2 regions of the Streptomyces sp. NPDC052496 genome follow, and region 2 is predicted to be linked to the other one. Evidence: riboswitches for the same ligand, from Rfam matches in the RefSeq annotation. Region 2 holds a riboswitch; the other holds the start of a gene.
The links. Region 2 has a riboswitch for thiamine pyrophosphate ahead of thiO (glycine oxidase ThiO). Riboswitches for the same ligand answer to the same signal wherever they lie in the genome.
Positions count from the first base shown of each region.

Region 1: another riboswitch for thiamine pyrophosphate. It lies ahead of thiC (phosphomethylpyrimidine synthase ThiC); the one in region 2 lies ahead of thiO (glycine oxidase ThiO).

Region 1 covers NZ_JBFAUH010000003.1:271,185-274,972, reverse strand. The annotation lists gene thiC (phosphomethylpyrimidine synthase ThiC) at 243-2,021, opposite strand; TPP riboswitch at 2,015-2,173, opposite strand; gene AB0L45_RS06650 (YibE/F family protein) at 2,338-3,788, shown strand, end outside.
Region 2 covers NZ_JBFAUH010000035.1:5,785-9,572, forward strand. The annotation lists gene AB0L45_RS34240 (Rv2175c family DNA-binding protein) at 1-293, opposite strand, end outside; gene AB0L45_RS34245 (FAD-dependent oxidoreductase) at 450-1,730, opposite strand; TPP riboswitch at 1,870-1,985, shown strand; gene thiO (glycine oxidase ThiO) at 1,983-3,248, shown strand; gene thiS (sulfur carrier protein ThiS) at 3,245-3,463, shown strand; gene AB0L45_RS34260 (thiazole synthase) at 3,474-3,788, shown strand, end outside.

The sequences.
Region 1 (3,788 bases), on a different contig from region 2:
TCGTACAGAGCGGGCCCGAAGCCGCAATCCGAACATGCGGTTTCGGGCCCGTTCTCCGTAGCACGATAGTCATGCTCCTGGGTGCGCACCAGCCTGTGAAAGAGCCGAAGGATTCGCGCCGGACGCATCGGCGGAACCCCCATTTTCCGCGAGGGCTCATATAAGTCCGCAGGCCAGCCCCTGTGGATAACGCACCGGAGACTTTCCGAGACCGTAACCACAGGTTACGGTCTCGAAATCCCTCACTCCGCGATCGGCAGATACACCCGATTCCCCGCCGCCGCGAACTCCTTCGACTTCTCCGCCATGCCGGCCGCCACCTCCGCATCGACCGCCAGGTCGCCGCCGTGCTCGCGGCGGATGTCCTGGGAGATCTTCATGGAACAGAACTTCGGCCCGCACATGGAGCAGAAGTGCGCCGTCTTCGCCGGCTCCGCCGGCAGCGTCTCGTCGTGGAAGGCGCGGGCCGTGTCCGGGTCGAGGGCCAGGTTGAACTGGTCCTCCCACCGGAACTCGAAGCGCGCGTCGGACAGGGCGTCGTCCCACTCCTGCGCCCCCGGGTGGCCCTTGGCCAGGTCCGCCGCATGGGCCGCGATCTTGTACGTGATGACGCCGGTCTTCACGTCGTCCCGGTCCGGCAGGCCCAGGTGCTCCTTGGGCGTGACGTAGCAGAGCATCGCCGTGCCCCACCACGCGATCATCGCCGCGCCGATCCCGGAGGTGATGTGGTCGTACGCGGGAGCGATGTCGGTGGTCAGCGGGCCGAGCGTGTAGAACGGGGCCTCTTCGCAGATCTCCTGCTGGAGGTCGATGTTTTCCTTGATCTTGTGCATCGGGACGTGGCCCGGGCCCTCGATCATGGTCTGTACGCCGTGCCGCTTGGCGATCGAGTTGAGTTCGCCGAGCGTGCGCAGCTCCGCGAACTGCGCCTCGTCGTTGGCGTCCGCGATGGAGCCGGGGCGCAGGCCGTCGCCGAGGGAGTACGTGACGTCGTAGGAGGCGAGGATGTCGCAGAGTTCCTCGAAGTGGGTGTAGAGGAACGACTCCTTGTGGTGCGCCAGGCACCACGCCGCCATGATCGATCCACCGCGCGAGACGATGCCGGTCTTGCGGCGGGCCGTCAGCGGTACGTAGCGCAGCAGGACGCCCGCGTGGACGGTCATGTAGTCCACGCCCTGTTCGGCCTGCTCGATGACCGTGTCCTTGTAGATCTCCCAGGACAGTTCCTCGGCCTTGCCGTCCACCTTCTCCAGTGCCTGGTAGAGGGGGACGGTGCCGATGGGGACGGGGGAGTTGCGCAGCACCCACTCGCGGGTGGTGTGGATGTTGCGGCCGGTGGACAGGTCCATGACCGTGTCGGCGCCCCAGCGGGTCGCCCAGGTCATCTTCTCCACCTCTTCCTCGATGGAGGAGGTGATGGCGGAGTTGCCGATGTTCGCGTTGACCTTCACCAGGAAGTTCTTGCCGATGATCATCGGCTCGATCTCCGGGTGGTTGACGTTGGCGGGCAGCACGGCCCGGCCGGCCGCGATCTCGTCCCGTACGAACTCGGGGGAGACGTTCTCGCGGAGCGCGACGTACTCCATCTCCGCCGTGACCTCGCCCCGCCGCGCGTACGCCAGCTGGGTGACCGCGGCGCCGCCACGGCCCCGGCGCGGCTGCCGGGGGCGGCCGGGGAAGACCGCGTCGAGGTTCTTCAGGCCGCCGCGCGGCGAGGTGTGCTTGAGGCCGTCGTCCTCGGGGCGGGGCGGCCGGCCCGCGTACTCCTCGGTGTCTCCGCGGCTGATGATCCAGTTCTCCCGCAGCGGCGCGAGGCCGCGGCGGACGTCCGTTTCGATGTTGGGGTCGGTGTACGGCCCTGACGTGTCGTAGAGCGTCACGTCCTTGCCGTTGGTGAGGTGCACACGGCGGACCGGAACCCTGAGGTCGGGGCGCGATCCGGTGAGGTAGCCCTTGTGCCAGCCGATCTCCTGGGTGGAGCCCTGGCCGTTTTCAGGCGTGCGTGCATCCTGCAGAGTCATGAAGACCCACTCCCTACGCCGGCATTACCCGGTAACAGGTTCGGCGGTCGACGCAGCGATGTCCGACACGGCGTTCCCGGCTTCGGCCGGACGTTCCGTACGGGGGTCAGCGCCCTCTCAGCCCGGTGCTCCGAGCTCCCGCGATTGCAAAGGTGCCACCACGGTAGCGGCCGGTATGGCGCGGTGAACAGGGGGCCCTGCCAGTTCTTGCGATGATCGGGCGGTGACCAGCAACGAGCCTCCGCACTCCGCGCACCACCACGCTTCCGGCCCGCCGCAGGGGTATGGGTACGGGGAGGGGGGTGGGCCTGAGCCGATGTCCGGGGCCGGTGCCGGTGTCGGGCCTGAGCCTGCCACCGGATCTGCCACCGGGCCCGCCGCTGTGTCCGGCTCCGAGCCCGGGCCCGGAGCCGGACACGGCCACAGCTCCGCGCACAGCCACAGCCACGGACGGAGCCATGAGCCCGGCCACGGCCACAGTCACAGCCACGGAAACAACCGTGGGCCCGGCCACGACCACGGCCACAGTCACAGCCACGGCCCGGCCACCCCCGTCTCGCGTCACCTGCGCAAGGTCATCGCCGCGGTGCTCATCCCCTTCGCCGTCGCGGTCCTGGCCGGTCTGGTCGTGCTGTGGCCCGGCGGCGCGCCCGGTCACAAGCCGTCCGGTGTCGGTTTCGACCAGCCGACCGAGAAGGCGAAGGTGGTGAAGGTCGAGGAGGTGAACTGCGCGGACGTCCACGCCCAGCAGCAACAGCAACCTTCGCAACAGCAACCCGGTGCTCCCGCGGGCACCCAGCCGGCCAAGCACTGCGAGCGGGCGGTCATCGAGGTGACCACGGGGAAGGACACGGGCCGGCGGTTCGAGTCGATCGTGACGCCCGACGCCACGCGGCACTACGAAGCCGGGCAGGGGGTCGTGGTCGCGTACGCGCCCAAAGCGCCCAAAGACCTGCAGTATTCGGTCACGGATGTGGACCGGACCTTCCCGATGTGGGTGCTCGCCGCCATCTTCGCCGCGGCGGTCGTCGTGGTCGGGCGGTTGCGCGGGCTCCTCGCCCTGGTCGCGCTCGTCGTGAGTTTCCTGGTCCTGACGCTGTTCATCCTGCCCGCCATCCTCCAGGGATCGAATCCCCTGGTGGTCGCCATCGTCGGCGGCAGCGCGATCATGCTGGTGGCCCTCTACATGTGCCACGGCCTGACGGCGCGTACCTCCGTCGCCGTACTGGGCACGCTCGTCTCACTGCTGCTGATCGGCCTGCTCGGCTCCCTCTTCATCGGATGGGCGCTGCTGACCGGCAACACCGACGACCAGACGGGCCTGGTGCACGGCCTGTACCCCGACATCGAGATCCGCGGGCTGCTGCTGGCGGGCATCATCATCGGTTCGCTGGGCGTGCTCGACGACGTGACGGTCACCCAGACCGCCGCGGTCTGGGAGTTGAAGGAGGCCGACCCCTCGGCGGGCTGGCGCAAGCTCTACACCGCGGCGATGCGGATCGGCCGCGATCACATCGCGTCCGTCGTCAACACGCTGGTCCTCGCCTACGCGGGCGCGGCGCTGCCGCTGCTGTTGCTGTTCTCGATCGCACAGAGCAGCGTCGGTACGGTCGCCACCAGCGAGGTGGTCGCGGAGGAGGTCGTACGCACACTGGTGGGCAGCATCGGCCTGGTCGCGTCCGTACCGCTGACCACGCTGCTGGCCGCACTGGTCGTCTCGGCGGACCGGGACACGGGCGCGTCACGCACCGGCCGCGGTACGGGCGG
Region 2 (3,788 bases):
CCGGGCAGCGTCTCGTCGGCGGTGAAGAGCCACTCCAGCATCTCCTCGTCGGCGAAGCCGTCGTCCCGGAGGAGCGTGAGCGTCCCGACGAGGCCCTTGACGACCTTGCCGTCCTTGATGAAGTCGGCCGGCACATGCAGGGCACGGTTCTCGCCACGGCGCACCGCGATCAGCTGGCCCTCCTTCACCAGCTGCCGCACACGCGTCACCTCGACGCCCATCATCTCGGCGATGTCGGGGAGGGTGAGCCAGGCGGGAACGAGTCCATCGATCTTTGCGTCAATCTCGGTCACGGGACAAGCCTGCCACCTCGCACTGACAGCCGGTAGCGGGGCCTCACCATCGGCGCAGCCCACGGCACCCGAACGCACCGCGCGACAGACCGCCGGCCAGGGCCCCGGACCACCCCGGCCGCCCCCTCGGACCGTCTCAGACCGCCTCGGACCGCCTCAGACCGCCGCCGACTTCAGCGGTACGGACGCGTCCGCCGCCATCCGCCGGTCCAGCACCGCGCCCCGCTCGATGAGCTTGCGCCCCTGGGCCAGGTCACGGGGCCGGCCGACCGCCAGCAGCGCGACCAGCACGCCCTCGCGCAGCCAGATCACCGACCAGGCCGCGCTCTGCGGGTCGCCGCGCCACACCGTCTCGTCCGCCCCGGCGTGGTGCCCGGCGTACTGCACGAAGCGGCCGAACTGCTCGGACCAGAAGTACGGGACCGGGTCGTAGACCGGCCCCTCCGCCGCGCCGCGGACGATGGTGGCGGCGACCGTGCGCGGCCCGTGCAGGGCGTTGTCCCAGTGGTGGACCAGGAGGCGGCTGCCGTAGCGGGCGGACGGGAAGGAGGCGCAGTCGCCGACCGCGTACACGTCGGGCAGCGAGGTGCGCAGCCGCTCGTCGGCCAGGACGGAGCGGTCCTCGGGCGACAGCTCGACGCCGGAGCCGGCCAGCCAGGAGGTAGCGGGCCGGGCGCCGATGCCGACCACGACCGCGTCGGCGGTGAGCGTCGTGCCGTCGGTGAGCGTCACCGCGTCCTCGGTGACGGCGGCGACCCGCGCACCGGTCCGCAGCCGGGCGCCGCAGTCCTCGTACCAGGCGGCCATCGGAGCGGCGACCTCGGCGGGCAGTGCGCCGGCCAGCGGCCGGCCGGCGGCCTCGACGACCGTCACCCGGCAGCCCGCCTCGCGCGCCGCGGTGGTGAACTCCGCGCCGATCCAGCCCGCGCCGACGACCACCACCTCGCGCTGCCCGGCCAGTACCGGCCGCAGCCGCTCGGCGTCGTCGAGGGTGCGCAGCACGTGCACGTCCGGCAGGCCGTCGCAGCCGGGCAGGGTGACCGGCTCGGCGCCGGTGGCGATCACCAGGTGGTCGTACGGCAGCGGTCCGGCGTCGGTCTCCAGCACCCGCGAGGCGGCCGCGAGCCCTATGGCGCGCCGGCCCAGGAGCAGGTCGATGCCGAGCGCCTCGAAGTCCACGTCGAAGGCGGACCCGTCGGCCTTGCCGAGCAGTACGGCCTTGGACAGCGGCGGGCGGTCGTACGGCCGGTGCGGCTCCTCGCCGAGCACCGTGATCTCGCCGCGCCAGCCCTGTTCGCGCAGGGCGACGGCGGTCTGCACACCGGCCAGGCCGGCGCCGACGACGACGGCGCGCCGGGTCCGCTCGGCGGCCCGCCCGGCGGTTTCGCGGTCCTGGCGCGCGCGGTCAGGGTCCTGGGACTGGGTCTGCTCGCTCACCCGATCACTGTAAGACGGTGTGTCTCGCGACCCGCAGCACCGCGCGACGAGATCTATGACACAACGTCACGGTCCGTCACCCGCGGCGGCGGCCCCGCGCTCCCTTACGGGGCGTCGGCGGCCCGTACTAGGGTTGCGGTGAACGCACACGCGGGAGCCCGGACGCGACCGGGCTGAGAGGGAGGCTGCGGCGGCCTCCGACCGTACGAACCTGATCCGGGTCATGCCGGCGAAGGGAGGGGCTGGACGCCCATGCATCCACCTGCACACCACCCCGTACCCACCCCCGTGGACGTGCCGGACGTCCTCGTCATCGGGGGTGGCGTCATCGGTCTGGTCACCGCCTGGCGGGCGGCCCAGCGCGGGCTGCGTACCGCCGTCGCCGACCCGGCTCCCGGCGGCGGCGCCGCCCAGGTCGCAGCCGGGATGCTGGCCGCCGTCACCGAGCTGCACTACGGCGAGCAGACGCTGCTCGGCCTCAATCTCGCCTCCGCGCGCCGTTATCCCGGCTTCGCCGCCGAGCTGACGGAGGCGAGCGGCCTGGACCTCGGTTACCGCCGGTGCGGCACCCTGGCCGTCGCGCTGGACGCCGACGACCGCGCCCACCTGCGCGACCTGCACGCCCTCCAGCGCCGCAGCGGCCTGGAATCGGAGTGGCTGACCGGGCGCGAGTGCCGGCGCCTGGAGCCGATGCTCGCGCCGGGCGTGCGCGGCGGGCTGCGGGTGGACGGCGACCACCAGGTCGACCCGCGCCGGCTGGCCGCCGCGCTGCTCGCCGCCTGCGAGCGGGCGGGGGTGGTCTTCCACCGCGCCGCTGCCGAGCGGCTGACCGTCGGGCGGGGCCGCGCCACCGGCGTCGAACTGGCCGGCGGGGAGCGGATCGCGGCCGGTCAGGTCGTGCTCGCGGCGGGCAGCCGGAGCGGGCGGCTGGCGGGCGTCCCGGAGGACGTGCTGCCGCCGGTGCGCCCGGTCAAGGGCCAGGTGCTGCGGCTGCGGATGCCGGACGGCCTGCCCGGCGGCGTACCGTTCCTGTCCCGCACCGTACGGGCCGTGGTACGTGGCGGCCCGCTCTACCTCGTGCCGCGCGAGAACGGCGAGCTGGTCGTCGGCGCCACCAGCGAGGAACTGGGCTGGGACACCACGGTCACCGCGGGCGGGGTCTACGAACTGCTGCGCGACGCCCACGAACTGGTCCCCGGCATCACCGAACTCCCCCTGGTCGAGACCCGCGCCGGGCTGCGCCCCGGCTCGCCCGACAACGCGCCGCTGCTCGGCCCGACCGCGCTGCCCGGCCTGCTGGTGGCGACCGGCCACCACCGCAACGGGGTGCTGCTGACGCCCGTCACGGGCGACGTGATGGCGGCGGTACTGACCGGCGGCCCGCTGCCGGAGGAGGCCCGGGCGTTCTCCCCGGACCGCTTCGCGGCGCCGCCGCCCGGCACCGCCCACGGCTCCGCGCCCGCCCACGGCCAGGGCCGCCCCACGCCCGCCCCCGCCTCCCAGGAGCAGCCCGTATGACCGTCACCACCCCCATCACCGTCTCCGTGAACGGCGAGCCCCGGGAGTTTCCCGGCGGGCTCACCCTGGACCGGCTCGTCGCCGGTCTGACCACGGCGCCCGCCGGCGTGGCCGCCGCCGTCAACGAGGCCGTGGTGCCGCGCGGCCAGTGGCCCGCCACCGCACTCGGCGACGGCGACCGCGTCGAGGTCCTCACCGCAGTCCAGGGAGGCTGATCCGTACGTCATGGCCGACGATCTCCTCACCATCGCCGACACCACTTTCGACTCCCGGCTGATCATGGGTACGGGCGGGGCGCCCAGCCTCGACGTCCTGGAGCGGGCGCTGCTCGCCTCCGGTACGGAGCTGACGACGGTCGCCATGCGCCGCCTGGACCCGACCGTGCAGGGCTCGGTGCTGTCCGTACTGGAACGGCACGGCATCCGGGTGCTGCCGAACACCGCCGGCTGCTTCACCGCGGGCGAGGCGGTCCTGACCGCCCGGCTGGCCCGTGAGGCGCTGGGCACCGACTGGGTCAAGCTGGAGGTGGTCGCGGACGAG